One region of the Streptomyces sp. NPDC040610 genome, then DNA from elsewhere that is predicted to be linked to it. Evidence: riboswitches for the same ligand, from Rfam matches in the RefSeq annotation. Region 1 holds a riboswitch; each other region holds the start of a gene.

Region 1 (6,881 bases):
AGCCGTTCGCCCGTCATGTCCTGCCGGAGTTCACCGAGCGCACCAGCTCGGGCCTGCGCACGCTGGATCCGTACTCCAAGCTCCTGGAGGAGCGCATCGTCTTCCTCGGCACCCCCGTCGACGACGTCTCCGCGAACGACGTCATGGCGCAGCTGCTGCACCTGGAGTACCTCGCGCCCGACCGGGACATCTCGCTGTACATCAACTCGCCCGGCGGCTCGTTCAGCGCGGCCACGGCGATCTACGACACCCTTCGGTTCACGACCTGCGACGTGGAGACCGTGTGCCTCGGCCAGGCCGCGTCCGCCGCCGCCGTGCTGCTCGCCGCGGGCACGCCGGGGAAGCGGTCGATCCTGCCCGGCGCCCGGGTGCTGCTCCAGCAGCCCGCGCTGGCCGAGGCGCTGCGGGGCCAGCCGACCGACCTCGTCATCCAGGCCGAGGAACTGCGGCGCACCCGCGCACTCCTGGAGGAGATGCTCGGGCGCCACACGGGGCAGGACGCCGAGCGGATCGCGGCGGCCATCGAGCGCGACACCGTCCTGGACGCCGCGGCCGCGGTGGAGTTCGGCCTGGTGGACCGGGTCGTACCGAACCGCGGGGCCACGACCACGACCGCCGAGTGAGGCCCGGGTGCTGCCCGAACTGCCGCCGCTGCCCGCCTTGACCCGCGCCGAGGGCGAGCTGATCGACGCCTATCTCGCGGTCGTGGACCTCGTCGGCCGCATCAATCCGGCGCGCGCGGAGCACACGTACGGCGGCCTGCGCGCCGCACAAGCCCTCGTCAGCAGGGCGACGGAGCTGCGGGACGCCCTGACGCTGATGCACCAGCGGGGCGAGGCGGAGGTCCACACGACGACGCTGGCCCGGGCGTTGCGCACGCTGGACGGCGAGCGACGTGCCGCGCGTGTGACCGTGCCGCCGCCCGCGGTCGGCGAGGAGGCGCCACCGACGGGTGGATGACCGATCAGCCCCGGGGGGTGGGGTGAGCGCACCGATGAAGCGCACCGATGAAGCGCCCCTTTGAACAGCGCCCCCATGAACAGCGCACCTATAGGCACCTATAAACGGCGAGTCGGCCAAGCGTTTCTGCTACGAGTTGACGGGGGCCGTCGAGGCCGAGCCTGCCGGTCCCCCACCGCCCCGCGCCGCGCCGCACCCTCTCCTTCGCGTCCGCGCACCCGAGGTGCGCCGTCGCACCGGACGCCCGTCGGAGCGCCACGGCCTCAGCGCGTCCGCGCCGTCCGCACGTTGAGGGTGCGGGCCGCGCGGACGGGTGTCGCGCCACTTCCGGTCCAGACCGGGGTGCGACCAGAGGTGGTAGCTCTTTCAGCGTAGGAAACACTCGCACGCGTGTGCCCCTGGAGTTGCACAACTCCCTTACGCGGCAGCCGGAACCGGACGTTCCAGTGCTGTTCGGGCAATCGTCTCCGACTGTGATCCAGGTCCCTTTCCGGCTCTGTCCACCCGAACGGGTCAGTCGTGAGGAGCCTCACATACAGCCGATTCGGCTCGGTTTTTTGGCCACTCTCGGGTGAAGATCCCTTCCGACGACAAGCCCCCGCCACAGGCGGCGGGGCGGTCCGGGTGGACGCCGAGTCCTGCCGCCACCCGGATGCCCGGTCGACATCTGTGCATCGGCAGGAGTGGAGGACCCAGCAAGGCGGACCGTCCGGGAGACCGGCCGGCCCTTGGGGTGAAGTCGCGACGCGACCGGGCATCTTCGCCTGCCCGAACCCGACAGGTCATCCTTCACAGGCGGCTGACGAAGGGTTGCGCATGACTGCGCTGAATCGTGTTCCGTCGCTGCTGACGAGGGCCGGTACCGCATCGGCACTCACGCTCGCCGCCGTGGGCGGCACCATCGTGGCACCCGGTCTGGTCTCCGAGGCCGAGGCCGCCACACACGGGACGAAGGCGCTCAAGATCGCGGCTTCCAAGAAGGGCTCCCCGTACGGCTACGGAGCCGTGGGGCCGCGCCGGTTCGACTGCTCGGGCCTCACGCTCTACTCGTACAAGCGCGTGGGCAAGAAGCTGCCGCGAACCGCCGCGCAGCAGTACAACAAGACCCGCCATGTCTCCAAGGGCAACCGCACCCGCGGCGACCTGGTGTTCTTCCACTCCGGCCGGAACGTCTACCACGTCGGCATCTACGCCGGCAAGAACAAGATCTGGCACGCCCCGAAGCGGGGCACGGTGGTACGCCTCGAGAAGATCTGGACGAACAGCGTCTGGTACGGCCGAGTCCGCTGACCTGAGTGCCCGGACGACGGCGCCTTCGGGCAGGCACCGCCGTCCGGGCGTGACCGGGCCGACGCGAGGAGTGCTTCGCGGCGGCCCGGGATACTCGTAGTGCATGTCCGAAAACGTCCCCACCGACGGCCCCCGGTCAGCGGGCACCGCCGCGCACGACGCCAGCCGAGGCCGCGACGAGACCCCGCTGGAACGCGCCGACCGCAACTTCTTCGAGCTGCTCCAGGAACTGAGGGTCACTCAGACCGGCGTGCAGCTCCTCTTCGCCTTCCTGCTCACACTCGCCTTCACCCCCCGCTTCCCCTCGCTCGACACCCTCCAGCGCGCCACGTACGTGACCACGCTGCTGCTCGCCGTCCTCGCGGCCGCTCTGTTCACCGCACCCGCCGCACTGCACCGGGGGCTGTTCGGGCGCGGCGCGAAGCCGCTCGTCGTCAAGGTGTCGTCGCGGCTCGCCGGGGCCGGACTCGCCGTCCTCGCCCTGGCGCTCACCGGTTCGGTCCTGCTCGTCGTGGACGTGGCGGCGAGCCGCACCGGCGCCTTCTGCGCCGCCGGGGCCACGCTGCTGGTGTCCGGTGGCCTGTGGGCGCTGCTCCCGTGGACGGTCGCGCGACGGCAGCAACAGAGCGACGGCCCGTCCGATGGGGCTACGTGAACAACGGCTCCACGAGGAGCGCCAGGCCCAGCGCCGTGAGCACCACCCCGGTGCCGCCCTCGATCGCCCTGGCGACGCGGGGCTCGCGCAGCCGACGGCCGACCCGGTCCACCAGCAGCGCGACGGCCGGGAACCACAGGAGCGCGAAGGCCACGACGATCGTGGCGAGCAGCAGTGTGCGCGGCATCGCGGGGCTCCCCGCGGGCACGAACTGAGGCAGCACGCTCAGGAACGTCAGGGACGCCTTGGGGTTGAGGGCGTTGGTGAGGAAGCCCTCGCGCAGACCACCGCCGCGCCCACCGGCCACCGCCCGCACACCCTCCTCCCCCGCAGCCGCCTCCCTGTCCTGCCTCTCCCCCGCACCCGGCCGCCCCTCCCACCGCAGCGCCGCCCGCAGCGCCCGCACCCCCAGGTACAGCACATAACCGCCGCCCACCAGCTGCAGCGCGCGGAACAGCGCGGGCACGGCCGCGAGTACGGCCGCGACCCCGGCGACGGCGAGCGCCGTGTGCACCAGGAGTCCCGCCGCGATGCCGAGCGCGCACAGCACTCCGGCGCGGCGGGAGGCGAGCGCGTTGCGTACGACGACGGTGAAGTCGGCGCCGGGCATGGCGACCATGCCTGCGGCGACGCCGGTGAAGGCGACCAGTTGAGCGTCCATGACGGCCACTCTGCCGCGGGTGAGCCTTCAGCAGGTATTTGAGATCTTCTGCGTCTTCCTTAAGCATCTGTTTAGGCTGGGCTGCCGGTAGGATCCGGCGGCGGTCCCGGAAGGCGGGGCGACGGCGTCCGGGTACCGCGGCAGGACGGCGGGCCACGGCCACAGGAAGAGGCACGGCATGTACGACCCGACGCGGCTCGCGGCGCTCGTGGCGGTCTCCGAAGCCGGTTCCATCACCCGCGCCGCCGAACGGCTCGGCTATACGGTGCCCGCGCTCTCCCAGCAGCTCGCCAAGCTGGAGCGGGAGGCGGGGGCGGCGCTGCTCGTGCGGCACCACCGGGGCGCGCGGCTCACCGGCGCGGGCGAGCTGCTCCTGGCGCGCGCCCGCCGTGTCCTGGACGAGATGGAGCTGGCCCGGCACGAGCTGGCGCAGCTCGTGGGCCTGTCGGGCGGGCGCCTGCGGGTCGCCACGTTCACGACGGCGGGCATCCATCTGCTGCCGCCCGCCCTGACGGCGTTCCGCCGGGCGCATCCGGACGTCGAGCTGACGGTCACCGGCTACGAGCCGCCGCTGGGCGTGGCCGCGGTGGCGGCGGGCGACGCCGATGTGGCGCTGACGCACACGTACGAACCCGCCGAGCTGCCCGCGCCGCCCGCGTCCGTGACCCTGGAGCCGGTCCTCGTCGAGGAATTGGTGCTGGTGACGGCGCCGGGGCACGCGCTCACGGCGGGCACCGGGCGGCTGCCGCTCGCCGAGCTCTCCGGCCAGCCCCTGATCAGCATGGCGCCGGCGCATCCGCCGCGGCAGGGCGTGGAGGCGGCGCTCGCGCGGGCGGGGGCGGCGCCCGCCGTGCTCGTCCAGACGCCGGACTACGCGCTGGTGTGCGCGATGGTCAGCGCGGGTCTCGGCGCCGCGGTGGTCCCAGAGATGGTGGCCCGCACGGCGGCGACGCCGGTCGGCGTCCGGCCGTTGGAGCCGGGTGACCTCAGGCGCACCATCTGGGTCGGCCACCGCACCGGCGAGTCGAGCCCGGCCGCGGACACGTTCCGCGCGCTGCTGCGGGGGACGTTCGGCCGCTCGGCCACCTGAGGCACCGCGTGCCCCGGCCGCCGACGGCCCCGCGCGCCTGTGGTGCCCGCGGGCCCGCACGCCGCGTACCGCGGGGCGTCAACTCTGGACCGGCACCGACCACGGCAGGGTGATCCAGACCGTCTTGCCGCCCTCCGCCGTCGGACAGACCGAGAGTCTGCCGCCGCACTCGGCGGTGAGCCAGCGGATGATGACCATGCCGCGGCCGTTGTCCTGCTGCACGGCGGCGGGCAGGCGCCGGGGGAAGCGCGGGTGGCTGTCCGTGACGCCGATGCGCAGCTGCTCGTCGCGGTCGAGCTGCACGTCCACGGTGAAGGTCGGGGACTGGCCGAGGGTGTGCTGGACGGCGTTCGTGGCGAGTTCGGAGACGATGAGCCGCACCGTGTCGGCGACATCGGCGTCGGCCGGAAGGCCCCACTCCGACAAGGTGTCCGCCACATACCTGCGGGCGGCTGCGACCGAGACAGGATCGCTCGGCAGAGTGACTGATGCTTCCTGGAGGTCTGCCATGGCGACACTGTCCCTTTCCCACCGGGACCGGACTCCGACTCGTGGCGGAAGAACTCGAGGACAGTCCCGGAACTGGTGCTTCGCGCCAGAGTGCCACTCCTGGGCCGGTGACGCGCGGCGATCCACCGAGATGTGCATATATCTGTCGCTCGAAGCGGTGAACTCTGCGACGGCAGACCGTATTTGGGCGCAACACTGGCGCTTCCTCTACAGTCTCCCGCTGTCCCGTACGGTTGGCGCGGACGTCCGGAAGGAGACGGACATGCAGTACGGTCCCGCGGTGCGGCGCCGCAAGCTCGGCGCGGAGTTGCGCGCGCTGCGCGGGCAGGCCGGACTCACCAGCGGCGAGGCGGCCGCCCGGGTCGGCTGGCACCAGTCGAAGGTGAGCCGGATCGAGACCGGGCGCTCCGGGGTGCGCGCCTCGGACGTGCGACTGCTCCTGGAGGCGTACGAGGTCGACGATCCGCAGTTGCGCGAGCTGTTGGTCGTGCTCGCGGGCGGGGAGGACGAGAACGGGCGGCACCACTGGTGGCACGCCTACCGCGGTCTGCTGCCCCCGGCGTACCGCGACTTCATCAGTCTGGAGTCACAGGCCTGCCGGGTGCGCACCCTGGAGACCACCGTGGTCCCCGGTCTGCTGCAGACGCCGGACTACGCCCGCGCGGTGACACGTGCCGCGCTCGGCGGGCTGCCCGAGGAGCAGGTGCGGGCCCTGGTGCAGGTGCGTCTCGCGCGGCAGGACGTGCTGCGCAGCGAGCCGCCGCTGCGGCTCAGCGTGATCCTCGACGAGGCGGTGCTCCGGCGTCAGATCGGCGGTCCCGAGGTCCTCGCCGGGCAGTTGCGGCGGCTCCTGGAGGCGGCGCGCCTTCCTCAAGTACGCATCCAGGTGCTGCCGTTCGTCTCCGGCGAGCACATCGGACTCATCGGATCTTTCGTTATTCTCTCCTTTCCGAACATTTCTGATCTGGATGTGGTTGTTCTCGACCACTTGACGAGTAGCCTCTACCTCGAACGGAAAGAAGACCTTCAGGCGTATACCGACGCCTTCAACTCTCTTCAGGGACAGGCGCTTTCCGTTCAGGATTCAATGGATTTCATCGCCGGGTTAGGTGACGGCGCGTAAGGAGGCACCATGACTGCACTGCCTCGGTCCGTTCCCTCCAGCACGTCTCTCAGGGACGCGCGGTGGCGGCGCAGCAGCCGCAGCAATGGAATGAACAACTGCGTGGAAACAGCGCCGCTCGGCTCCGGACCGCTCGCCGGTCTGTTCGCCGTGCGCGACTCGAAGGACACGGCGGGTCCAGCCGTGCTCTTCTCCCCTGCCGCCTGGGAGGACTTCATCGACGCCCTTCGGTGAAGCCCGGGTGAGAGCGCCGGACCCTGGACCCAGGTCTCAGGTGCCAGATCTCAGGAGTCAGGGTGCGGTGCGGCTGATCGTGGCGACGGCTTCGGCGACCTGTGCGTCGCTCAGGTCGGCACGTGCGGTCAGCCGCAACCGTGAGACGCCGTCGGGAACCGACGGCGGGCGGAAACAGCCGACGGCCAGACCCTCGCGGCGGCAGTCGGCCGCCCAGCGCACCGCTGCTTCCGGCGACGGCGCGCGCACGGAGACGACGGCGGCGTCGGGACGTACCGCCGAAAGCCCTTCCTCGGTCAGGAGTTCGTGCAGCGTCGTGGCCACCGCCCGCGCGCGGACGGCCCGTTCCGGCTCGCGG
Region 2 (6,881 bases), on a different contig from region 1:
CTGCCGGCCCGCGCGCTGTCGACCTCGGCGCCGGGGCGGTACTTGCCGGTCAGGAAGCCGGACGCGAGGGAGTAGTACGGGATGGCCGCGAGGCCCGAGCGGGACGCGACCTCCTGGAGCGGGCCCTCGTAGGTGTCGCGGGAGACCAGGTTGTAGTGCGGCTGCAGCGCGACGTACCGCACCAGGCCCTCGCGGTCGGAGAAGTCCAGGGACTCCTGGAGGCGTTCGGCGCTGATGTTGGACGCGGCGATCGCCCGGACCTTGCCGGAGCGCACCAGCTCGTCGAGGGCGGTGACGAACTCCTCGACCGGCACGGACGGGTCGTCGTAGTGCGTGTAGTACAGGTCGATGTAGTCGGTGCCGAGGCGGCGCAGCGACTCCTCGACGCCGGACTTGATGGTGTTCGCCGCGAGGCCCTTGTAGTCGGGGTGGGCGCCGACCTTGGTGGCGATGACGACGTCGGAGCGGTTGCCGCGCGCGGCGAGCCAGCGGCCGAGCACGGTCTCGGACTCGCCGCCCTTGTTGCCGGGCGCCCAGGCCGAGTACACGTCGGCGGTGTCGACGAAGTTGCCGCCCGCGGCCGTGTAGGCGTCGAGTACGGCGAAGGACTGGGTCTCGTCCGCGGTCCAGCCGAAGACGTTGCCGCCGAGGGCGAGGGGGAATACTTCGAGGTCGGAGGAGCCCAGCGGGCGGAGTGTGGTCATAACGGGCTCAACATCCGCACCGGGGAACGAATTCCGTGTGTGGCCCACGGAAATCCCCGCCCCCCTCCCCGGTGTGGCTCCGCCGTCACGGATCCCAACCGGCGGCCCTGGCGTCGGGGGGTCGTCGCCAGGACCGCCGGAGCCGGTGGGGTGTTACGGGTTGAGGCCCTTGCCCTGCAGCCAGGCCAGCGGGTCGATGTTGGCGCCGCCGCTGGTGTGGACCTCCATGTGGAGGTGCGGTCCGGTGACGTTGCCGGTCGCTCCGACGCGGCCGATGACGTCGCCCGTGGTGACCTTCTGGCCGACGCTGACGCTCATCGAGGACTGGTGGCAGTACCAGATCTCGGTGCCGTCCTCCAGCTCCAGGACCGTGCGGTAGCCGTACGACCCCGACCAGCCCGCCGACTTGATGGTGCCGGTGTGCACGGCCTTGAGGGGCGTGCCGGTGGGGGCGGCGAAGTCCAGGCCGGTGTGCTGGCCGGAGGACCACATGGAGCCGGAGTCGCCGAAGTGCGAGGTGAGGGTGTACGAGGAGGTGGGCAGCGAGAACGCCTTGGCGAGCTTGGCGAGGCGCGCCGCCTCGGCCTTCTTGCGCGCGGCCTCCGCCTTCTTGCGCTTCTCCTCGGCGGCCTTGGCCTTCGCGGCCGCCTCCGCCTTGTCCTGCTGGGCCTTGGCCTGCTCGGCGGCCTTCTTCACGGCGGCGTCCTCGGCGGCGAGGCGCTGGGCGTCCTCCGCCTGGTGCTGCTGGTTCTCGGCCTGCTGCATGATGCGGGCGCGCAGGGCCTCGCCCGCGCCGGTGGTGCCGCGCTCGGCGTCGGCGGTGGTGACGCCCGCGGAGCTGAGCGGCGCGGCGGCCGCGACGGTGGAGGTGTCGGCACCGCCGTCGGAGTCGTCGGATATCAGGGAGCCCACGCCCGGCAGGGACTTGGCCTCCGGGAGCTGGTCGGTGACCGCCGACATGTCCGGCATGGCGATGGAGACCGGCGGCTTGCCGCCCTGCGCGGTGGCGATGCCGCCCGCGCCCACGGCCGCGATGACGCCGACGCCGAGGACGGTGGAGCTGCGCGCGAGTCCGCCGCCGCCCTTCTTGTGGACCCGGTGCCTGCCGCGCACGGGGCGGATGGACTCCGCGGTGGGGTTCCACTCCTCCCACGGCTCCTGGGGGGCGTACCCGCCGAACCCCGTGGATCTGTCGGGACCTTCCGGTCCTTCTTCGGAGTCGTCGTTCGGTACGTAGAGCGCTTCGGGGGCAGGCCGGTTGGACGCCACGGGGGCGCACTCCTTTCCTTCCTTCTCGCCTACCGGGTTAGCTGACGGGTTCGGAGCAGGAAGGTCTCCTACGGGCGTGCCGCTTGCCCGATTCACCCCAATGTGGTGGTTCCCCGGCTCCCTTGCGGGATTAGGCGCGTGCGCACGGAGCCGACTGGAGTGCCGACTGGGACGACCGCGCTGCGTTATCGAACGTTAATAGACAGCGGTGCCGTATTCCAAGCTGTTCCGTCTGATCGTTAACGCTTACGCTACGAACACAAGGGACATCAGCGGCTGGAGTAGGGCGAGTTGAGCGGAGGCCATGACGCACCGCAGCGTTCTGGATCTCCACGACGTGCTGACATCGCGTCAATCAGGCTGCGGAGGGGTGCTCTTCAGTCACCGACCGTCACCGGGCGGCGTACGGCGAGCATCGCCAGGTCGTCCGTGGCGGCGCCCCCGGTGTGCCGGCGGACCTCGTCGACGAGGGTCGCGAGGAGCGAGTCGGGGCCCGCGGGGCCGGGGAAGATCCGGCCGCCGAGCCGGGTGGCGGGGACGTAGAACCGGCCGTCCTCGTCCCGGGCCTCGGAGAGCCCGTCGGTGTAGAGCAGCAGCGTGGCCCCCGGCGGGAACGGGCTCTGGTCCGCGCGGTCCGGCCAGGCGCCGAGGTCGCCCATGCCGAGCGGCAGCGCGGGCTCGGACGGCGAGAGCACGCACAGCCGCCCGTCGGCGCGCAGCATCAGCGGTTCGGGGTGGCCGCGGTTGATGATCCGTACGGTGCCCTCGTCGCCGCGCGGGATCTCCACGAGGACCGCCGTGGTGAACCCCTCGAAGGCGTCGAGCCCGTCGCGCCGCGTGCCCTCCCGCGCGAGGGCGCGCTCCAGGCGCTGCGCCACCGCCTCCAGCGTGGCCTCCTGCTCGGCGGCCTCCCGGAAGGCCCCGATGACGACGGCGACGGCGGCCACCGCGCCCATCCCCTTGCCCCGTACGTCACCGACGACGAGCCGCACCCCGTGCGGGGTGTCCTGCACGGCGTACAGGTCACCGCCGATGAACGCGTCGGCCTCCGCCGCCTCGTACCGCGCGGCGATGTCCAGGCCGCCGATCCGCGGGTCGGGCTGCGGCAGGACCGCGCGCTGGGCGGCCTCGGCGATGGAGCGGGCGGAGGCGAGGCGGGCGTCGCCGCGGCGGACGACCCGGTTGATGACGACGGCCAGGATGCCGACGGTCAGCATGGTCAGGAACTCGGTGACGACCTGTACGTCGGCGCGGTTGCCCTGCTGGCTCACGCGCAGGGCGAGTACGGCGAGGCAGGACACGGCGGCGGCCGCCACGGTGGTCCGCAGCCGGAAGAACGGGGCGGTGATCAGGGGAGCGGCGGCGAACAGCGGGGACGCGGTGAACTGGGGCGGCGTGAGCAATTCGAAGCAGACCCCGGCGACGAGGAGGAGCGGGGGCAGCGCGCGGACGAGGGCCCGCTCACCGGGCCTGCCACCCCCGGGCTCCTCACCCCCACCCCCCGGGCCGCCCCGCGCACCATCAGGCCCCCCACCACGCACAGCAACCACCACCACTCCACTCCACCGCATCAGCGCCGCGTCGGCCCATCCAGGCTTCCCGCAGCGGGGGCCCGGGGCGACCTGATGTGGGCCGAGTGGGTGAGCCGTGTGGTGGGGCGGGGACGCGCCCGGAGGCGTGGGGCCGAGTGGGACCGGCACCGCACGCCCCGGGCGCGCGAGGGTCAGGCCGCGTCACCCCCGAGCACCGGCACCGGCGCCGCGAGCCGACCGGACCTGCCCAGCGAGCGCAGCGCCAGCGCGCAGCCGCCGCCGAGCGCGGCGAGCGCGAGCCACGGCACCGCGGGCAGCCCCCGGTCCTCCGCCACGTCGAGCAGCGCGCCCATCGCGAGGTTCCCCGCGGTGATGCCGACGCCGCAGACCGTGTTGTAGAGGCCGTAGTGCGTGGCCACCCACCTCTCCCCCGCGAGCGAGACGACGGTGTCCATCTCGAAGGGGTAGAGCACGGCGTTCGCGGCCGCCAGCGCCGCCGCGCACAGCAGCAGCGCCGTGACGCCCGCGTACCCGGGTCCGCCCAGGGCAGGCGGCAGGAACGCGGCGCCCATCAGGGCGAGCCCGGCGACCAGACACTGCTCCCGCGTCCAGGTGCGCTTGCACCAGTCGGTGATCCGCAGCTGCCCGACGAGCGCGACGAGCCCCGACACCACGAACAGCGCACTGGTCGCGACCGTCGTCGCCGTGCCCCCGCCGAGCAGCCGCTCCACTTCGAGGGGCAGCGCGAGGTACACCTGGAACGACAGGACGTACGAGCCGGTCATGGCGAGCGAGAACAGCCAGAACGGCCGGTTGCCGAACACGGCCCGCCACTGCCCCTGGGCCGCGTCCGGGCCGTCCCCGGCCGCCGCCTCCCCCTTGCGCACCGGCAGGCGCAGCACCTGCACCACCGAGAGAAGGGCGAAGAGCACCGCCGCCACCGCGCACGTGAGCTTGAAGTCCACGCCGGTCAGGGCGAGTCCGACGAGCGGGCCGACCAGGATGCCGGTCTGGTAGAAGACGTTGAACAGCGCGAACGCCTCCACGCGGCGCTCCGGCGTGCCCGCCTCGGCGGCGACGTACGCGCGTACCGCCGGATTGAACAGCGCCCCCGCGAGCCCGGTCGCCGCCGACGCCGCGATGAGCACCGGCAGCGTCTGCGCGAACGCGAGCGCCGCGAAGCCGCCGGTGCGCAGGGCACACCCGGCGACGATCATCGGCTTGTACCCGAGCCGGTCGGCGAGCGCGCCGCCGACCAGGAACATCCCCTGCTGGGAGAGGTTCCGCACGCCGAGCACCAGGCCCACCGCCCAGGCAGCGAGCCCGAGTTCGCCGGAGAGGTGGGCCGCTAGGTACGGCATCAGCATGTAGAAGCCGAGGTTGATGCTGAACTGGTTGACGAAGAGGAGCTGCACGGCGGGCTCGAAGGTGCGCGCGCGGGCCCAGACCTGGGTCACTGGACGACGCCTTCGCCCGGCACGGCGACGGGGTGGCCGTGGGCGCCGACGGGTTCGCCGGGGAGCCCCGACGCGCCGACGGGCTCGCCGGGAAGACCGGGACCACCGCCACCGCCGGACAGACTCACCGCACCCCGCGCCTCACCGCCGCGCACCTCACCGCGCACGTCCCACCGCGGAGCCGTCGCGCACCGCCCGGCCCGCCACCTGCTCCACGCCACCACCCCGTCGCCTGGGCCCGGCACCTCCACGGGCTCGTCCGGGATCGTGCCGGGGCGGCCGAGCAGCCCGTTCGCGTCGCAGTACTCGTCGTTGAACACCGTGTCGAAGTACCGCTGCGGCCCGTCCGGGAACACCGCCGCGATCCGCGTCCCGCGCGGCCGCGTACGGGCGAGCCACGCCGAGACGAGCGCCACCGCGCCCACGCTCCAGCCGCCCGAGGCGAACTGCCGCCCGGCGAGCCGCCGCGCGCTGCGCACGGCCTCGGCGGGGCCCACCCAGTGGACCTCGTCGAAGGCGGCGTGGTCGACGTTGCGCGGGTGGATCGACGAGCCGAGCCCGCGCATCAGGCGGGGCCCGGCGGTGAGCCCGAAGATGGTGGACGCGACGCTGTCCACGCCGACGAGTTCGAGGCCGGGCAGGGCGTGCGCGCGCAGGGTCCGGGCGATCCCGGCGGAGTGCCCGCCGGTGCCGACGGCGCACACCAGGACGTCGAACTGGCCGATCTGCCGGACGAGTTCGTCGGCGAGGGGCCGGTACGCGGCCTGGTTCTCGGGGTTGTGGTACTGGTTCGGGCACCAGGCGCCGGTGAACTCCGGCCGCTCCATCAGCGCGGCGACCCGCTCGACCCGGGCCTGCTGCCAGCCGCCCACGGGCCCGGGTTCGCGGACGAGGTGGACGCGGGCGCCGTGCGCGGTCAGCATCCGCTCGACGATGGGTTCGAGGCCGGGGTCGGTGACGATGTGCACGGGGTGGCCGTAGTGCACGCCCGCGAGGGCGAGGCCGAGGCCGAGGGTGCCGGACGTGGACTCGACGATGGGCGCGCCGGGCCGCAAATCGCCGCGGGCGCGGGCCCGTTCGACCATGTGCAGGGCGGCCCGGTCCTTGATGCCTCCGAAGTTGAAGCCTTCGAGCTTGGCCCAGTAGCCGCGGCCGCCGTCGGGCGAGGGTTCGTCGATCCAGAGCACGGGTGTGTTGCCCACGGCGGCCGCCGCGGGCTGAAGGTTGCCGATCATGCGGGGGTGTCCTTCGGTGCTTCGGTACGTGGATGGGGGGTGGCGTGGGAGTCCGCGCGGGAACTCCGGGGCACCCTCAGTTCCGGTCCACTCCGATGGCGACGAGGAGCCGCTGGCCCGCCTTGGCGCAACAGGGCCCGGCGCGGGGCGGCGCGCACCGGACGAGACGGGCCGCCGTGTCCGCCGCGGGGACGCCCCCGAGGGCGCCCTTGCCGGTCTTGCCGCCCTTGCCGCCCGCCCCGTCCTGCCGCTCCCGGTCGGCGGGCTGCGCCGCGAGCGCCGCGGGGTGCGCCGACCCGGCGTGCTCGCCGTGGCCGGGGCCGGGGCAGACGTGGTGGACGGGCGGGGCCGCGGTGACCGCGGTCGCGGCGGTGAGCCCGTGCGGCCCGTGGCACACACCGGCGAACAGCGCACAGGCGGTGAGCAGCACCACCGAGAGCACGTAGCGCACCCGACTCATAGTGACCACCAAGCTACGCACGGCACATGAGTCAACGCAAAGCCCGACGCCGACAACGGCGTGAAACAACGCCACGTACAGCCGAAACACGTCCGCACATGCCGAAGGCCCGGAATCGATGAACGATTCCGGGCCTTCGGTTTCAGTAGCGGGGACAGGATTTGAACCTGCGACCTCTGGGTTATGAGCCCAGCGAGCTACCGAGCTGCTCCACCCCGCGTCGG
Region 3 (6,881 bases), on a different contig from region 1:
CGACACGCTGGGCCGCCTCGTGCTCGACGCCGAGCGGGTGCACGGCATCGGCCACCCGTTCCCGGCGGAGATCCGGCGGACGCTGCAGTGGCTGGGGCAGGTGCGGGGGTAGGGCGGGCCGTCCGAGGGCGGGCCGGGTCCTGCCGTGCGACGGCGGCACCCGGGGCCCGTCCTGTGGATCGCCCCCCAGCCGGTGCCCCAACTCCTTGCGAATCGTTGGTCGAATGGGTGGCCGAGCCGGTCACCACTGCCTACCATCGATCACCGCAAGACTTTGTGCAGCGAAGCACAATCTCTCCACCGGGAGGCCCACTTGCACCGCCGCCGTCGCTCCGCGCTCGTCCTCTCCGCCGCAGCCCTCGTCGCGGCCCCGCTCCTGACCGCCTGCGGCAACGACGCGCACCCCGGCGCCGCCGCGGTCGTCGGCGACCAGCGCATCACGGTCGCGCAACTGGAGAACCGGGTGAACGAGGTGCGCTCCGCACAGCGGGCCGCCCTGCCGGACGACAAGCAGTACGAGCAGGTCATCGCCAAGACCGGCGGCCTGACCCGCAGCACCCTGCACACCATGGTCCTGGACAAGGTCCTGCACCGGGCCGCGCGGGACGCCGGGGTGGGCGTCACGCGCAAGGAGATCCAGACCATGCGCGGCCAACTGGAGAAGCAGGCGGGCGGCAGGAAGGCCCTGGAGGCGGGCTGGCTCCAGCAGTACAGCGTCGCGCCCAAGCACCTCGACGACAGCATCCGCACGGAGATCGAGGCACAGAAGCTCGCCCGCGCCCTCGGCGCCGACATGAACGCCCAGGACGGCCAGAACGCCTTCTGGGCCACGCTGTCCAAGACCTCCAAGAAGCTCGACATCGACCTGAACCCGCGGTACGGCACCTGGGACGTCAAGACCAGCAAGCGCGCGGACCTGCGGACGCCGTGGGTGCGGGAGGTGTCGGGCGGCGGCTCGGCGCGCGCGGAGGTCTAGCAGCCGGGCACCGCCGGCGCCGCGGGCACTGTCAGTGGCATGGGTTACGTTCGAGGCGTGAACGAGATCGAGACCGGCCGAGTCGTGCTGCTCACCACCAGCCACCGCGTCGCCCCCGGCCTGCTGTCCTGGACGGCCTGGCGGCTGCTGCACGACGCCGACGAGGTCCTGTGCGCCGACGCCGCGCACCCGCAGCTGCCGTATCTCCGCGAGGCGGGCGTCGAGGTCAAGCAGGCCTCGCCGACCGCCGAGGAGCTGGTGCGCGCGTGCGCAGGCGGCCGCACGGTCCTCGTGATCGCCACGGCCGAGGGCGACCGCCCGCTCACGGACGGCCTGGCGCGGCTCGCGGGCTCGGGCCGGGTCTCGATGCCGGACCTGGAGCTGCTCCCCGGTTCGTACGACCTGCCGGGCGCCCGCCTCCTCGACCTGGTCCAGGTCATGGACCGCATCCGCGTCGAATGCCCCTGGTCATCCCGCCAGACCCACCAGAGCCTCGCGAAGTACGGCATCGAGGAGGCGTACGAACTCGTCGAGGCCATCGAGGACGGCGACACGGACGAACTCCGCGAGGAACTGGGCGACGTCCTGCTCCAGGTCGTCTTCCACGCGCGCATCGCCGAGGAGGACGAGGACGCGCCGTTCTCCCTCGACGACGTCGCGGGCACCATCGTGGACAAGCTGATCCACCGCCACCCCCACGTCTTCGGCGACGAGACGGCGACCACCCCGGAAGAGGTCAAGGCCCACTGGCTCCGCACCAAGGCGGTGGAGAAGCAACGCGACTCCGTCACCGAGGGCATCCCCCTCGGCCAGCCCGGCCTGGCCCTGGCCGCGAAGCTGTCCTCCCGGGTCCGCACGGCGGGCCTGACCGTCCCGCTGCCCACAGGGGAGGGCGTCGGGTACGAACTGCTCGCGATGGCGGTGCGCGCGGAGGCCGAGGGCGTGGACCCGGAGGCGGCGCTGCGGGCGGCGGCACGGGCGTACCGGGACGCGATCCTGGCGGCGGAGGGGGATTTCAGCCCGTCCGGCGTTTGAGGACGAGGCGCGGAGCGCCGACAGCGGGGGTCCAGGGGGCGGCAGCCCCCGGTTTCGGAGAAGGGGCGGGACTGGGGCGCACCGCGAGGCCACAGCCGGATACCGTCGATCCATGCACGACCAGCCCCAGCCAGCGCCCCCCGCCCCGGACCTCTTCACCTGGGAGTTCGCAGCCAACCCGTACCCCGCGTACGCCTGGCTCCGCGACCACGCACCGGTGCACCGGACCGAACTCCCCAGCGGGGTGGAGGCCTGGCTGGTCACCCGCTACGCCGACGCCCGGCAGGCCCTCGCCGACCAGCGCCTCAGCAAGAACCCGGCGCATCACGACGAGCCCGCGCACGCGAAGGGCAAGACGGGCATCCCGGGCGAGCGCAAGGCCGAGCTGATGACGCATCTGCTCAACATCGACCCACCGGACCACACCCGCCTGCGCCGCCTGGTGTCGAAGGCGTTCACGCCCCGCAGGGTGGCCGAGTTCGCGCCGCGCGTGCAGGAGCTGACGGACCAGCTCATCGACGGGTTCGCGGCGAAGGGCGAAGCCGACCTCATCCATGAGTTCGCCTTCCCGCTCCCCATCTACGCGATCTGCGACCTGCTCGGCGTCCCGCGCGAGGACCAGGACGACTTCCGGGACTGGGCGGGCATGATGATCCGGCACGGGGGAGGGCCCCGGGGCGGCGTCGCGCGCTCGGTCAAGAAGATGCGCGGCTATCTCGCCGACCTGATCCACCGCAAGCGCAACGACCCCGGCGACGACCTGATCTCGGGCCTCATCCGCGCCTCCGACCACGGCGAGCACCTCACGGAGAACGAGGCCGCCGCGATGGCCTTCATCCTTCTCTTCGCCGGTTTCGAGACAACGGTCAACCTCATCGGGAACGGTACGTACGCACTGCTCACCCACCCCGGGCAGCGTGCCCTGCTGCAACAGTCCCTCACCGACGGGGACACCGGCCTCCTGGAGACCGGCGTCGAGGAACTGCTCCGCTTCGACGGGCCCGTGGAGCTGGCCACCTGGCGCTTCGCCACCGAACCGCTGCGCGTCGGCGGCCAGGACATCGCCGCGGGCGACCCCGTCCTCGTCGTCCTCGCCGCCGCCGACCGCGACCCGGCCCGCTTTCCCGACCCCGACCTCCTCGACCTGTCCCGGAGCGACAACCAGCACCTCGGATACGGCCACGGCATCCACTACTGCCTCGGCGCCCCGCTGGCCCGCCTGGAGGGCCAGACGGCGCTCGCGACGCTGCTCCGCAGGCTGCCCGACCTGCAACTCGCCGTCGATCCTGAGGAGTTGAGGTGGCGCGGCGGGCTCATCATGCGTGGCCTGCGGACCTTGCCGGTGACGTTCACGCCGCCCGGCCGCTGACGGGGGACCGGCACGTTCCTGACGTACCGTCAAGACTGTGACTTTCACGTGATCTGCGCTGCATCGACTTGTGACTGACGTTCGACTGCGGCTACGTTCACGACGGCTCGGCACCCCTTGGCACCACGTGTCGCAGCTGTTCTTGTCGTCGCTCGAAAGGCACGTGCATGCTCTCCGGCCAAGGCCGTCACCGCCGTCCCCGCCAGGCCCCGGCGATCGTCGTCGCGGCGGGCGTCACGGGATCCGCCATCGCCATCCCGCTGCTCGGCGCCACGGGCGCGCACGCGGCCGACGCCTCGACGTGGGACAAGGTCGCGGAGTGCGAGAGCGGCGGCGCGTGGAGCGCCAAGGGCGACGGGTACTACGGCGGCCTGCAGCTGACGCAGGAGACCTGGGAGAGCTACGGCGGCCTCGCGTACGCGCCGAGCGCCGACCAGGCGAGCCGCTCCCAGCAGATCGCCGTCGCCGACAAGGTCCTGGCCGACCAGGGCCCCGCCGCGTGGCCGAACTGCGGCCCGGCCGCGGGCCTCAGCAAGGGCGGCGCGGCCGCCGACGTCGACCCGGGCCTCCCGGTCGCCCCGTCGAAGCCCGCGGAGCCGTCCGACGGCGCCACGGACTCCAAGGGCGACAAGGACGGCGAGAAGGGCGAGAAGGGCGAGGGGAAGGACGGCAAGGGCGCCGAGGACTCCGCCGACGCGAAGGGTGAGGAGCGCGGCGCGGACGCCGAGGACGGAAAGTCCGAGGAGACCGGCAAGCACCGCAAGCCCGACAGCGACAGCTCGGCCGGCAAGAGTGACGAACGCGACAAGAGCAGACAGAGGGGCGAGAAGGGCTCGGCGGACGAGGACGGCAAGTCCGGCGACCGCGGCACCACTTCGCCCGACGCCGAGTCCGAAGCGGGCCGTGAGCCGTCGGGCGCCGACGACTCCGCGGAGGGCTCCGAGGACTCCTCCGGCCTTCCCTCGGGCCGCCACCGCGGCTCCAGTGCCGACGAGGCGGAGAAGGGCGGCGCGGGCTCCGCGGGCCGCCACGCGTCGCGCGGTGAAGGGCGCGACGCGCGTGACGCCCGTGACCCCGCGGGCACCTACACGGTCCGCTCCGGCGACAACCTCTCGCAGATCGCCGACCGGCACGACCTTGACGGCGGCTGGTCCACCCTCTACGCCGAGAACAAGCGGACCGTGGGCGGTGACCCGGATCTCATCCTCCCCGGTCAGCGACTCGACCTGAGCGAGGAACAGGCCGCGGAGGCGGACCGGAAGTAGGCCTTGCGGAGCGGAAATTGACTGGCAGTTCGCGGTGAATGTCCGGTTTAAAGACGGTGAGAGGCAAGTGAGAGATGGGTCTCAGAAGCCCTGATCGTCTTTGAAATTCCGGTGATTGCCTGTCTACGGTCGTGACCGCTCGCCACAGCGGGCCCCGCCGGTCGGTACGCCGAATCCTGCCAACGGCCGGACGGGAACAGTCGTCGCTTCGAGCGCCGAAGGCAGGAGCGGGGGACCCAAGGTAAGCGCCGGGCCCACGCGTTGAGCGGCCAGTGGCCGCACGACGCGCAGGACCGGCTAGGGGTGAAGTCGTACGGAAGCCGTACGGCCGGGCACTCACCCGCCCGAACCCGACAGCTCACCTCGCAGGCGTCGGTGAGGGGATCACTCCATGCTGCTTTCCGGCAAGGGCAAGCACCGTCGTCCGTCCAAGGCCACCCGCGCGGCCGCCGTCGTCGGTGTCACCGGCGCTGCCGTCGCCGCCCCGCTGATGGCCGCCGGTACCGCGAACGCCGCCACCGTCGACCAGTGGGACCGGGTCGCCCAGTGCGAGTCCGGCGGCAACTGGTCCATCAACACTGGCAACGGCTACTACGGCGGCGTGCAGTTCTCCGCCTCCACCTGGGCCGCTTACGGCGGTACGAAGTACGCGGCCACCGCCGACAAGGCCTCCAAGGCCCAGCAGATCGAGATCGCCGAGAAGGTCCTCGCGGGCCAGGGCAAGGGTGCCTGGCCGAGCTGTGGCGTGGGCCTCACCAGCGCCCCGTACAACGGCGGCGGTGCCGAGAAGCCGCAGCAGCAGACGCAGCCCCAGCAGCAGGCCAAGCCCCAGCAGCAGCCGCAGCAGCAGGCTCAGCCGCAGCAGCAGGCCAAGCCGCAGCCGAAGCCGCAGCAGGCCGCCCCGCAGACCGAGTCGAAGAAGACCGTCCAGACCCCGACCGGCAAGGTCGTGAAGAAGGGCGACGGCGAGTACAAGGTCAAGACGGGCGACACCCTGTCCAAGATCGCCGACGAGCACGACGTCAAGGGCGGCTGGCACAAGGTCTACAAGCTCAACGGCGACATCATCTCCGACGCCGACATGATCTACCCGGGCCAGCAGCTGCACCTCAGCTGAGGCTGAGCCCGACCCGCGCCTGTCCGGCCCGTCCGGACAGCGCCCCCGCTCCGTCCCGCGGAGCGCCCCCGTCCCCACGGGTCTCCCTCGCCCCGGTGCGCGTATCCCCCGTACGCACCGGGGCGAGGTGCTGTCCGGGGCGGCCCTGCCGGGTGCCCCGGCGGCTCCGAAGTACGCCCAGGGCGAAGCTACCGACCGGTAAGAACCTGTGGTTCCGTCCTGATTCCCAGGGAATTGGCCCGATGGCCGTCCCACGGGGCGGGCGGTCGGCTGGCCGAAGCTCCCGGGCCCGTTAGGCTCAGGAGACGCAGGGCCGATGAAGACCATGCAAGCCATGCGCAAGCCCGCGCCCCCAGTGGTGCACGCCATGCGCCCCTAGCGTCACATCCCAGAAGGAGATGCTCGTGCCGTCCATCGACGTCGTCGTAGCCCGGGAAATCCTGGACTCCCGAGGCAACCCCACGGTCGAGGTCGAGGTCGGCCTCGACGACGGGTCCACCGGCCGCGCCGCGGTTCCGTCCGGCGCCTCCACCGGCGCCTTCGAGGCCATCGAACTGCGTGACGGAGACGCCAACCGCTACGGCGGCAAGGGCGTCGAGAAGGCCGTTCTCGCCGTCATCGAGCAGATCGGCCCGGAGCTCGTCGGCTACGACGCCACCGAGCAGCGCCTGATCGACCAGGCGATGTTCGACCTCGACGCCACCGACAACAAGGGCTCGCTCGGCGCCAACGCCATCCTCGGCGTCTCCCTCGCCGTCGCCCACGCCGCCTCCGAGGCGAGCGACCTGCCGCTCTTCCGCTACCTGGGCGGCCCGAACGCGCACCTGCTGCCCGTTCCGATGATGAACATCCTGAACGGCGGGTCCCACGCGGACTCCAACGTCGACATTCAGGAGTTCATGATCGCCCCGATCGGCGCGGAGTCCTTCTCCGAGGCGCTGCGCTGGGGCGCCGAGGTCTACCACACGCTGAAGAAGGTCCTGAAGACCAAGGGTCTGTCGACCGGCCTCGGCGACGAGGGCGGCTTCGCGCCGAACCTGGACTCCAACCGCGCCGCCCTCGACCTCATCGTCGAGGCCATCAAGCAGGCCGGTTACGTCCCCGGCGAGCAGATCGCGC
Region 4 (6,881 bases), on a different contig from region 1:
GTGGCGGTCTCCGCGCCCTCGGCCGCGGCGCCCGCCCCCTCGGCGATGTTGTTGTTGTCCTGCTCGAACTCCAGGGCCACGGCGGCCAGTTCCTGGAGGTTCTCGATGCGCGTCTCGTCCTGCGGGTCGGTGGAGGACTGCAGCTCGGCCAGGTAGCCGGTCCGCTCCAGGACCGCCTCCAGGACGACGGCGGGGCCCGCGCCGGACTCGACGACGGTGCGCAGCTCCTCCATGAGGGTGTTGAAGCGCCGCACGGCGTTCGTGGAGCGGGCCGCCATGCCGTACGCCTCGTCGACGCGGCGCAGCGCCTGCGGGAAGGAGATCTTCTCGCGCTGCGCGAGGGCGTCGATCATCGCTTCGGCGCGGTCGCCGATGCCGCGCTTCGGCACGTTCAGGATGCGGCGCAGCGGGACGGCGTCCTCGGGGTTGGCGAGGACACGCAAGTACGCGAGGACGTCGCGGACTTCCTTGCGCTCGTAGAACCGCACGCCACCGACGACCTTGTAGGGCAGGCCGACGCGGATGAAGATCTCTTCGAAGACACGGGACTGGGCGTTCGTGCGGTAGAAGATCGCCACGTCGCCCGCCTTGGCGTCGCCCGCGTCGGTGAGGCGGTCGATCTCGTCGGCGACGAACTGGGCCTCGTCGTGCTCGGTGTCCGCCACGTACCCGGTGATGCGGGCGCCCGCGCCCGCGTTGGTCCACAGGTTCTTGGGGCGGCGGCTCTCGTTGCGCTCGATGACGGCGTTGGCGGCCGTCAGGATTGTCTGCGTGGAGCGGTAGTTCTGCTCCAGGAGGATCGTCGTCGCGTCCGGGTAGTCCTCCTCGAACTGGAGGATGTTGCGGATCGTGGCGCCGCGGAAGGCGTAGATGGACTGGTCGGCGTCACCGACGACGCACAGCTCGCCGGGCTCCTGATCCTCTCCGGAGGGGCCCACCAGCTCGCGCACAAGGGCGTACTGGGCGTGGTTGGTGTCCTGGTACTCGTCGACCATCACGTGGCGGAAGCGGCGGCGGTAGTGCTCGGCGACGTCCGGGAAGGCGCGCAGCAGGTTCACCGTCGTCATGATCAGGTCGTCGAAGTCCAGAGCGTTGGCCTCGCGGAGGCGCGACTGGTACATCGCGTACGCCTGGGCGAGGGTCTTCTCGAAGCCGTCGGCGGCCTGGGCGGCGAAGTCCTCCTCGTCGATCAGCTCGTTCTTCAGGTTCGAGATCTTGGCGCTGAAGGACTTCGGCGGGAACTTCTTCGGGTCCAGGTCCAGGTCCCGGCAGACCAGGGCCATCAGGCGCTTGGAGTCCGCGGCGTCGTAGATCGAGAAGGAGGACGTGAAGCCCAGCTTCTTGTACTCCCGGCGCAGGATGCGCACGCACGCGCTGTGGAACGTCGACACCCACATCGCGCCCGCGCGCGGGCCGACGAGCTGCTCGACGCGCTCCTTCATCTCGCCTGCGGCCTTGTTCGTGAACGTGATCGCGAGGATCTGGCCGGGGTGCGCGCCGCGCTCCGCGAGGAGGTACGCGATGCGGTGGGTGAGCACCCGCGTCTTGCCGGATCCCGCGCCGGCGACGATGAGCAGCGGGGAACCCGCGTGCACGACGGCCGCGCGCTGGTTCTCGTTCAGGCCGTCGAGCAGCGCCGCCGGGTCGATCGCCGGGCGGGGGGCACCGTCCCGGTAGTACGCGTCCCGGGGTGCGGGCGCGTCGAACTTCCCTTGGAACAAGTCGTCCGGAATGGGCTCCGGAGCGCTGTCCTCGGGCGGCGGCGGGGGTTCCTCGTCGTGGCCCTGCGAGGGCTTGAGGTCCGCCAGGAAGCTGTCGTCAAAGAGGCTGCTCATCGCCTCCCGAGTCTAGGCGGCCCCACTGACAACCCGCCCCGGGTTCCACGAGGCCGCCCCGAGGCCGCCCCGAGCCCGCCCGGTTCCGGCCACGCCCCCGCTGCGCGCCCGGGGCGTCACGCTGCGCCACGGCCCCGGCCGTCCGCGTCAGCACGGCACCAAGGGCCTCGTAAAGTCACGAAAATGTATCGGGCATATCGAACATCATCCTTCCCTCGTGCCACGGGAGTTGGCTAGCGTGCTGCGCGGGCCGTACGTCCCCCCACCGGCGATCCCCGCCGGTCACGCGCGGCCTCCGCCGAGTCCGACGTGTTCGGAGCCGGGGACCCACCATGTTCTTTGGGGTGAATCCGCTCCGTACGACGTACGCAGCGGTAGGGCAGCCTTCCGGAGCACCCGCCCGAACCCGACAGCTAACCCGGTAGGCGGTCCACGGAAGGAGTCGCCAGCTTTGGCGTCGCACCGCAAGCCGCGCAGCCGCTCAGCCCTGATACGCACCACCCCGGCCCTCGGCATCACGACGGCCGCCCTGACATCGGTGGCCCTGCTGTCGCAGAGCGCGAACGCCGCGCCGGCCGCCCCCGCCGAGCCGGGCAAGCCGAGCCTCGAAGAGGTCCAGAAGAAGGTCGACGACCTCTACCAGCAGGCCGGAGTGGCCACGCAGAAGTACAACTCGGCCAAGGAGCGCACCGACAAGCAGCGCAAGAAGGCCGACCGGCTCCTGGACGACGTGGCCAAACGCACGGACCGGCTGAACGAGGCCCGGCAGGAGCTCGGCTCCTTCGCCGCCGCGCAGTACCGCACCGGTGCCGTCTCCGAGACCGCCGCGATGATGCTCGCCGACGACCCCAAGGGCTTCTTCGACCAGAACCACCTCGCGGACCGGCTCACCAGCCGCCAGAAGAAGGCCGTCGACGACTACCAGACCCAGCAGGTCGCGGCGACCAAGCAGCGCACGAAGGCCACGAAGAGCCTGAAGTCGCTGCAGGACTCGCGCGACGACCTCCGGTCGAGCAAGCGGACCGTCCAGACCAAGCTGACCGAGGCCCGCTCGCTCCTGTCGAAGCTGACCGCCGAGGAGAAGGCGCGGCTCGCGGCGATCGAGAAGCGCAAGGAGGAGGCCGCCAAGCGCAAGGCGGCCGAGCTGGCGCGCAAGCAGGCCGCGGAGGAGCGCGAGCGGAAGGCCAAGGAGGCCGCCGAGCGGCGCGAGCGGGAGCGTGAGCAGGGGCAGGAGCAGGGCTCGGGGTCCGGCTCGGACTCCGGGGCGGACAGCGGCTCCGGGGCGGGCTCGGGCTCGGACACGGGTTCCGGCTCGGGTGCGGGCAGCGGATACGCGGCCAAGGCGGCGAAGGTGATCGCCTTCGCCGAGAAGCAGATGGGCAAGCCCTACGTGTGGGGCGCCACGGGGCCCGGCTCCTACGACTGCTCCGGGCTCACGCAGGCGGCCTGGAAGACCGCCGGGATCTCGCTGCCGCGCACCACCTGGGACCAGGTGAAGGTCGGCACGACCGTGCCGACCTCCCAGGCCAAGCCGGGTGACCTGGTGTTCTTCTACGACGACATCAGTCACGTCGGGATCTACATCGGCGACGGCAAGATGATCCACGCCCCGAAGCCGGGCGCGAACGTCCGCGTCGAGTCGATCTACTACATGCCGATCCACAGCGTGGTCCGCCCCGCGTGAACCGTTAACCCTCCGCGCACGTAATCGCTGTCTACGTAGAGCTACGAAATTGCCCCGCACGCGTGCGTGCGGGGCAATTCCTCTCAGACTTGTCGGACCCGTCGGACCTGTCGGACCTGTCAGGGGATGGCGGTCACGTCCAGAGCACCGCGATGAAGATGTTCGCCGTCGTGAGGCCACCGACCGCCCCGAACATCCCCTTGTCGACCTTCTCCTCGTCCCGCTTCACGTACACGAGCCCGAGGATCACGATCAGCAGCGCGAGCTTGATGCCGATCTTGAGGTTGTTGACCGTGTTGTCGTCCGCCTGGTTCAACCCGACGAGGGCGACTCCGGTGATCAACATGGTCAACGCGCCGTGCAGCATCGCGGGGCTGAACCGGGCCGTGCCCTCGCCCATCGCCTTCATCTGGGTCAGGAAGCCGCCCAGGAGCGAGGCGATGCCGATGATGTGCAGGCCGACGAAGAGATGGATGAGTACGTCCATGGGGCGGAGCCTAATTCCCGGCGCTCGGCGGGAGCCGGGCGGGGCCGGGCAGTCGTCCCGGCCGCCGGGGCCGCGGCGTCCGTCACCGGGCGGCGCCGTATCACCCACCACCGAGAAGGCGGGCCACAAACGCCACATCGGTCACGCGCGCCGCGAAACCCGCCACCGCACCCCGGCCGTGCCGCTCGAATCCGTTCACTCCTCGCCACTCATCCGTCGTTAGCGCACATCGGGTCACGAACCGGTGACGGTCAGGTTTAGCGTCCTCTGCCAGGTGACCGGCTCCCCACCGCCACCCCGTCAGGGGCGGCAGTCGGCCACCTCCGCCGAGAAAGTCCGACGGCGTCCCGCTCCCCTGTGCGAGCGCCGTCGGACCGGCACCGCAGCGGCGTCAGGCTCGGCGGCACCGGTGGGGGCCCCGGCCACAAGGAAGGACGTGGAGCCTCCGTGGCAGCGCACCGCAAGCCCAAACGGCGCTCGCTCAGCGGCCATACGGCCCGTACGGCCGCCACCCTCGCCCTCGCGTCGGCCGCCACCGCGACCGCCTTCGAGGGCACCGGACACGCGGAGCCCCGGCTCACTCCCAGCGAGGTGAAGGACAAGGTCGACGAGCTCTACCGCGAGGCCGAGGTCGCCACCGAGAAGTACAACGGCGCCAAGGAGAAGGCCGACAAGGCCGAGCGGTCCCTGACCGACCTGCGCGACGAGGCGGCCCGCAGGACCGAGAAGCTCAACACGGCCCGCCAGGGCCTTGGTTCACTGGCCACCGCGCAGTACCGCACCGGAGCCATCGACCCGTCGGTGCAGTTGGCGCTCTCCTCCGACCCGGACCAGTTCCTCGACCGGGCCTCTCGCGCCGACCGCGCGGGCCACCGCCAGGCCGCCACCGTCACCGACGTACGCCACCAGATCCGTGAGCTCGACCAGCTGCACACCGAGGCGGACGGCACGCTCGACGACCTCAAGTCCCGCCAGGCGGACCTGCGGAAGCACAAGAAGACCGTGACGGGCAAGCTCGCCGAGGCCAAGCGGCTGCTCGCGCGGCTGACCCGCGAGGAGCGCGCCCGCCTCGCCGCGGACGGGGCGGCCGGGGACGCCGACAGGGCCTCGCGCGACGCCTCCCGCGGCCCCGCGCCCGGCGCCTCGAAGGCCGTCGGCTCCCGCGCCGCGGCGGCCGTCTCGTACGCCTACAAGGCCCTCGGCAGCCCCTACGTCTGGGGCGCCACCGGCCCGAGCGCCTTCGACTGCTCCGGCCTCACCCAGGCCGCGTACCGCGCCGCGGGCGTCTCCTTGCCGCGCACGACATACGCCCAGATCGACGCGGGGCGGCGCGTCTCCCGCGCCGAACTCCAGCCGGGCGACCTGGTGTTCTTCTACTCCGGCATCAGCCACGTCGGCCTCTACGTCGGCGACGGCAAGATGATCCACGCCCCGAACCCGAGCGCGCCGGTGCGGCTCGCGCCCATCGACCAGATGCCGTTCGCCGGGGCGACGCGGGTGGGGTGAGTCCGCCCCGCCGCGCGGTGGGCCCGACCCTGCCGTGGGGCGATCCCGACCCTGCTGTGGCGTGGGCCCGACCCCGCCGTGGCGTGGGCCCGACCGCCGTCAGACCAGGCGCCGCGCCGTCGCCCACCGGGTCAGCTCGTGCCGGTTGGAGAGCTGGAGCTTGCGCAGCACCGCCGAGACATGGGACTCGACCGTCTTCACGGAGATGTAGAGCTGCTTGGCGATCTCCTTGTACGCGTACCCGCGCGCGATGAGCCGCAGGACCTCGCGCTCGCGCTGCGTGAGGCGGTCCAGGTCCTCGTCGACCGGCGCCGCGTCCGTCGACGCGAACGCGTCCAGGACGAAACCGGCGAGCCGCGGCGAGAACACCGCGTCGCCCTCCTGGACCCGGAAGATCGAGTCGACCAGGTCCGTGCCGGTGATCGTCTTGGTGACATAGCCGCGGGCGCCGCCCCGGATGACCCCGATGACGTCCTCCGCGGCGTCCGACACCGACAGCGCGAGGAACCGCACCGGGTTCTCCGCGTCCGCCATCAACGGCGCGCACCGGCGCAGGACTTCGACCCCGCCGCCGCCCGGCAGGTGCACGTCGAGGAGCACCACCTCGGGGCGCGTCGCCGTGATGACCGTGACCGCCTGGTCGACGTCGGCGGCCTCCCCGACCACCTCGACGCCCGTGCGCTCCGTCTGACCGATCTCCGCCTGCACGCCGGTGCGGAACATCCGGTGGTCGTCGACCAGGACGACCTGCACGCGCCGCCCGGCCCCGGCGCCGCCCGCCTCGCCGCCCCGCTGGACGTCGGCCTCCGTCGGTCCGCCCTCTTCGGTCGCGTCGCTCATGTCGCCGCCGTCCTCTCCATCTCCAGCTCGACTTCCGTGCCGCCGCCCGGCACCGCGCGCAACCGCGCCGTACCGCCGTTCCGCTGCATCCGGCCGATGATCGATTCTCGTACGCCCATGCGGTCGTCCGGCACCGCGTCCAGATCGAATCCCGGGCCGCGGTCCCGCACGGACACGAAGACCGTCTCCCCCTCGACTTCAGCGAAGACCTGCACCGCGCCGCCCTCGCCACCGTACTTGGCGGCATTCACCATCGCTTCCCGCGCGGCCTGCATCTGCGCCGTCAGCCCCTCGTCGAGCGGGCAGTCCCCGACGACGACCACCTCGATCGGAACGCCGTGCTTGTCCTCGACCTCCGCGGCGCTGCGGCGCACGGCCTCGGCGAGGGTGTCGGGCTCCTCCGCCTCGTCCTTGCCGGTGCCCTCCGGCTTGTACAGCCAGGCGCGCAGGTCGCGCTCCTGGGCGCGGGCGAGGCGGCGGACCTCGCCCGGGCTGTCCGCGTTGCGCTGGATCAGGGTCAGGGTGTGCA

What was found. Region 1 has a riboswitch for cyclic di-AMP ahead of ACZ6AA_RS11275 (C40 family peptidase). Riboswitches for the same ligand answer to the same signal wherever they lie in the genome.
Region 2: another riboswitch for cyclic di-AMP. It lies ahead of ACZ6AA_RS37715 (M23 family metallopeptidase); the one in region 1 lies ahead of ACZ6AA_RS11275 (C40 family peptidase).
Region 3: another riboswitch for cyclic di-AMP. It lies ahead of ACZ6AA_RS20950 (transglycosylase family protein); the one in region 1 lies ahead of ACZ6AA_RS11275 (C40 family peptidase).
Region 4: another riboswitch for cyclic di-AMP. It lies ahead of ACZ6AA_RS01780 (C40 family peptidase); the one in region 1 lies ahead of ACZ6AA_RS11275 (C40 family peptidase).

What each region holds. Positions count from the first base shown of each region.
Region 1 covers NZ_JBVIXA010000002.1:1,125,510-1,132,390, forward strand. Annotated here, with positions in the region: gene ACZ6AA_RS11265 (ATP-dependent Clp protease proteolytic subunit) at 1-623, shown strand, start outside; gene ACZ6AA_RS11270 (hypothetical protein) at 631-960, shown strand; cyclic di-AMP (ydaO/yuaA leader) riboswitch at 1,604-1,773, shown strand; gene ACZ6AA_RS11275 (C40 family peptidase) at 1,777-2,250, shown strand; gene ACZ6AA_RS11280 (DUF6328 family protein) at 2,354-2,905, shown strand; gene ACZ6AA_RS11285 (LysE family translocator) at 2,898-3,566, opposite strand; gene ACZ6AA_RS11290 (LysR family transcriptional regulator) at 3,745-4,656, shown strand; gene ACZ6AA_RS11295 (ATP-binding protein) at 4,735-5,166, opposite strand; gene ACZ6AA_RS11300 (helix-turn-helix domain-containing protein) at 5,429-6,289, shown strand; gene ACZ6AA_RS11305 (DUF397 domain-containing protein) at 6,299-6,523, shown strand; gene ACZ6AA_RS11310 (8-amino-7-oxononanoate synthase) at 6,581-6,881, opposite strand, start outside.
Region 2 covers NZ_JBVIXA010000018.1:124,098-130,978, reverse strand. Annotated here, with positions in the region: gene ACZ6AA_RS37720 (aldo/keto reductase) at 1-704, opposite strand, end outside; gene ACZ6AA_RS37715 (M23 family metallopeptidase) at 858-1,973, opposite strand; cyclic di-AMP (ydaO/yuaA leader) riboswitch at 1,985-2,120, opposite strand; gene ACZ6AA_RS37710 (PP2C family protein-serine/threonine phosphatase) at 2,351-3,514, opposite strand; gene ACZ6AA_RS37705 (MFS transporter) at 3,697-4,962, opposite strand; gene ACZ6AA_RS37700 (PLP-dependent cysteine synthase family protein) at 4,959-6,197, opposite strand; gene ACZ6AA_RS37695 (hypothetical protein) at 6,274-6,648, opposite strand; tRNA gene ACZ6AA_RS37690 (tRNA-Met) at 6,804-6,877, opposite strand.
Region 3 covers NZ_JBVIXA010000005.1:492,815-499,695, forward strand. Annotated here, with positions in the region: gene ACZ6AA_RS20925 (serine/threonine-protein kinase) at 1-112, shown strand, start outside; gene ACZ6AA_RS20930 (SurA N-terminal domain-containing protein) at 314-976, shown strand; gene ACZ6AA_RS20935 (nucleoside triphosphate pyrophosphohydrolase) at 1,016-2,011, shown strand; gene ACZ6AA_RS20940 (cytochrome P450 family protein) at 2,124-3,380, shown strand; gene ACZ6AA_RS20945 (LysM peptidoglycan-binding domain-containing protein) at 3,548-4,645, shown strand; cyclic di-AMP (ydaO/yuaA leader) riboswitch at 4,849-5,032, shown strand; gene ACZ6AA_RS20950 (transglycosylase family protein) at 5,037-5,762, shown strand; gene eno (phosphopyruvate hydratase) at 6,161-6,881, shown strand, end outside.
Region 4 covers NZ_JBVIXA010000001.1:354,511-361,391, reverse strand. Annotated here, with positions in the region: gene ACZ6AA_RS01785 (ATP-dependent DNA helicase) at 1-1,835, opposite strand, end outside; cyclic di-AMP (ydaO/yuaA leader) riboswitch at 2,122-2,278, shown strand; gene ACZ6AA_RS01780 (C40 family peptidase) at 2,287-3,519, shown strand; gene ACZ6AA_RS01775 (hypothetical protein) at 3,653-4,006, opposite strand; gene ACZ6AA_RS01770 (C40 family peptidase) at 4,454-5,512, shown strand; gene ACZ6AA_RS01765 (LuxR C-terminal-related transcriptional regulator) at 5,612-6,352, opposite strand; gene ACZ6AA_RS01760 (PspC domain-containing protein) at 6,349-6,881, opposite strand, start outside.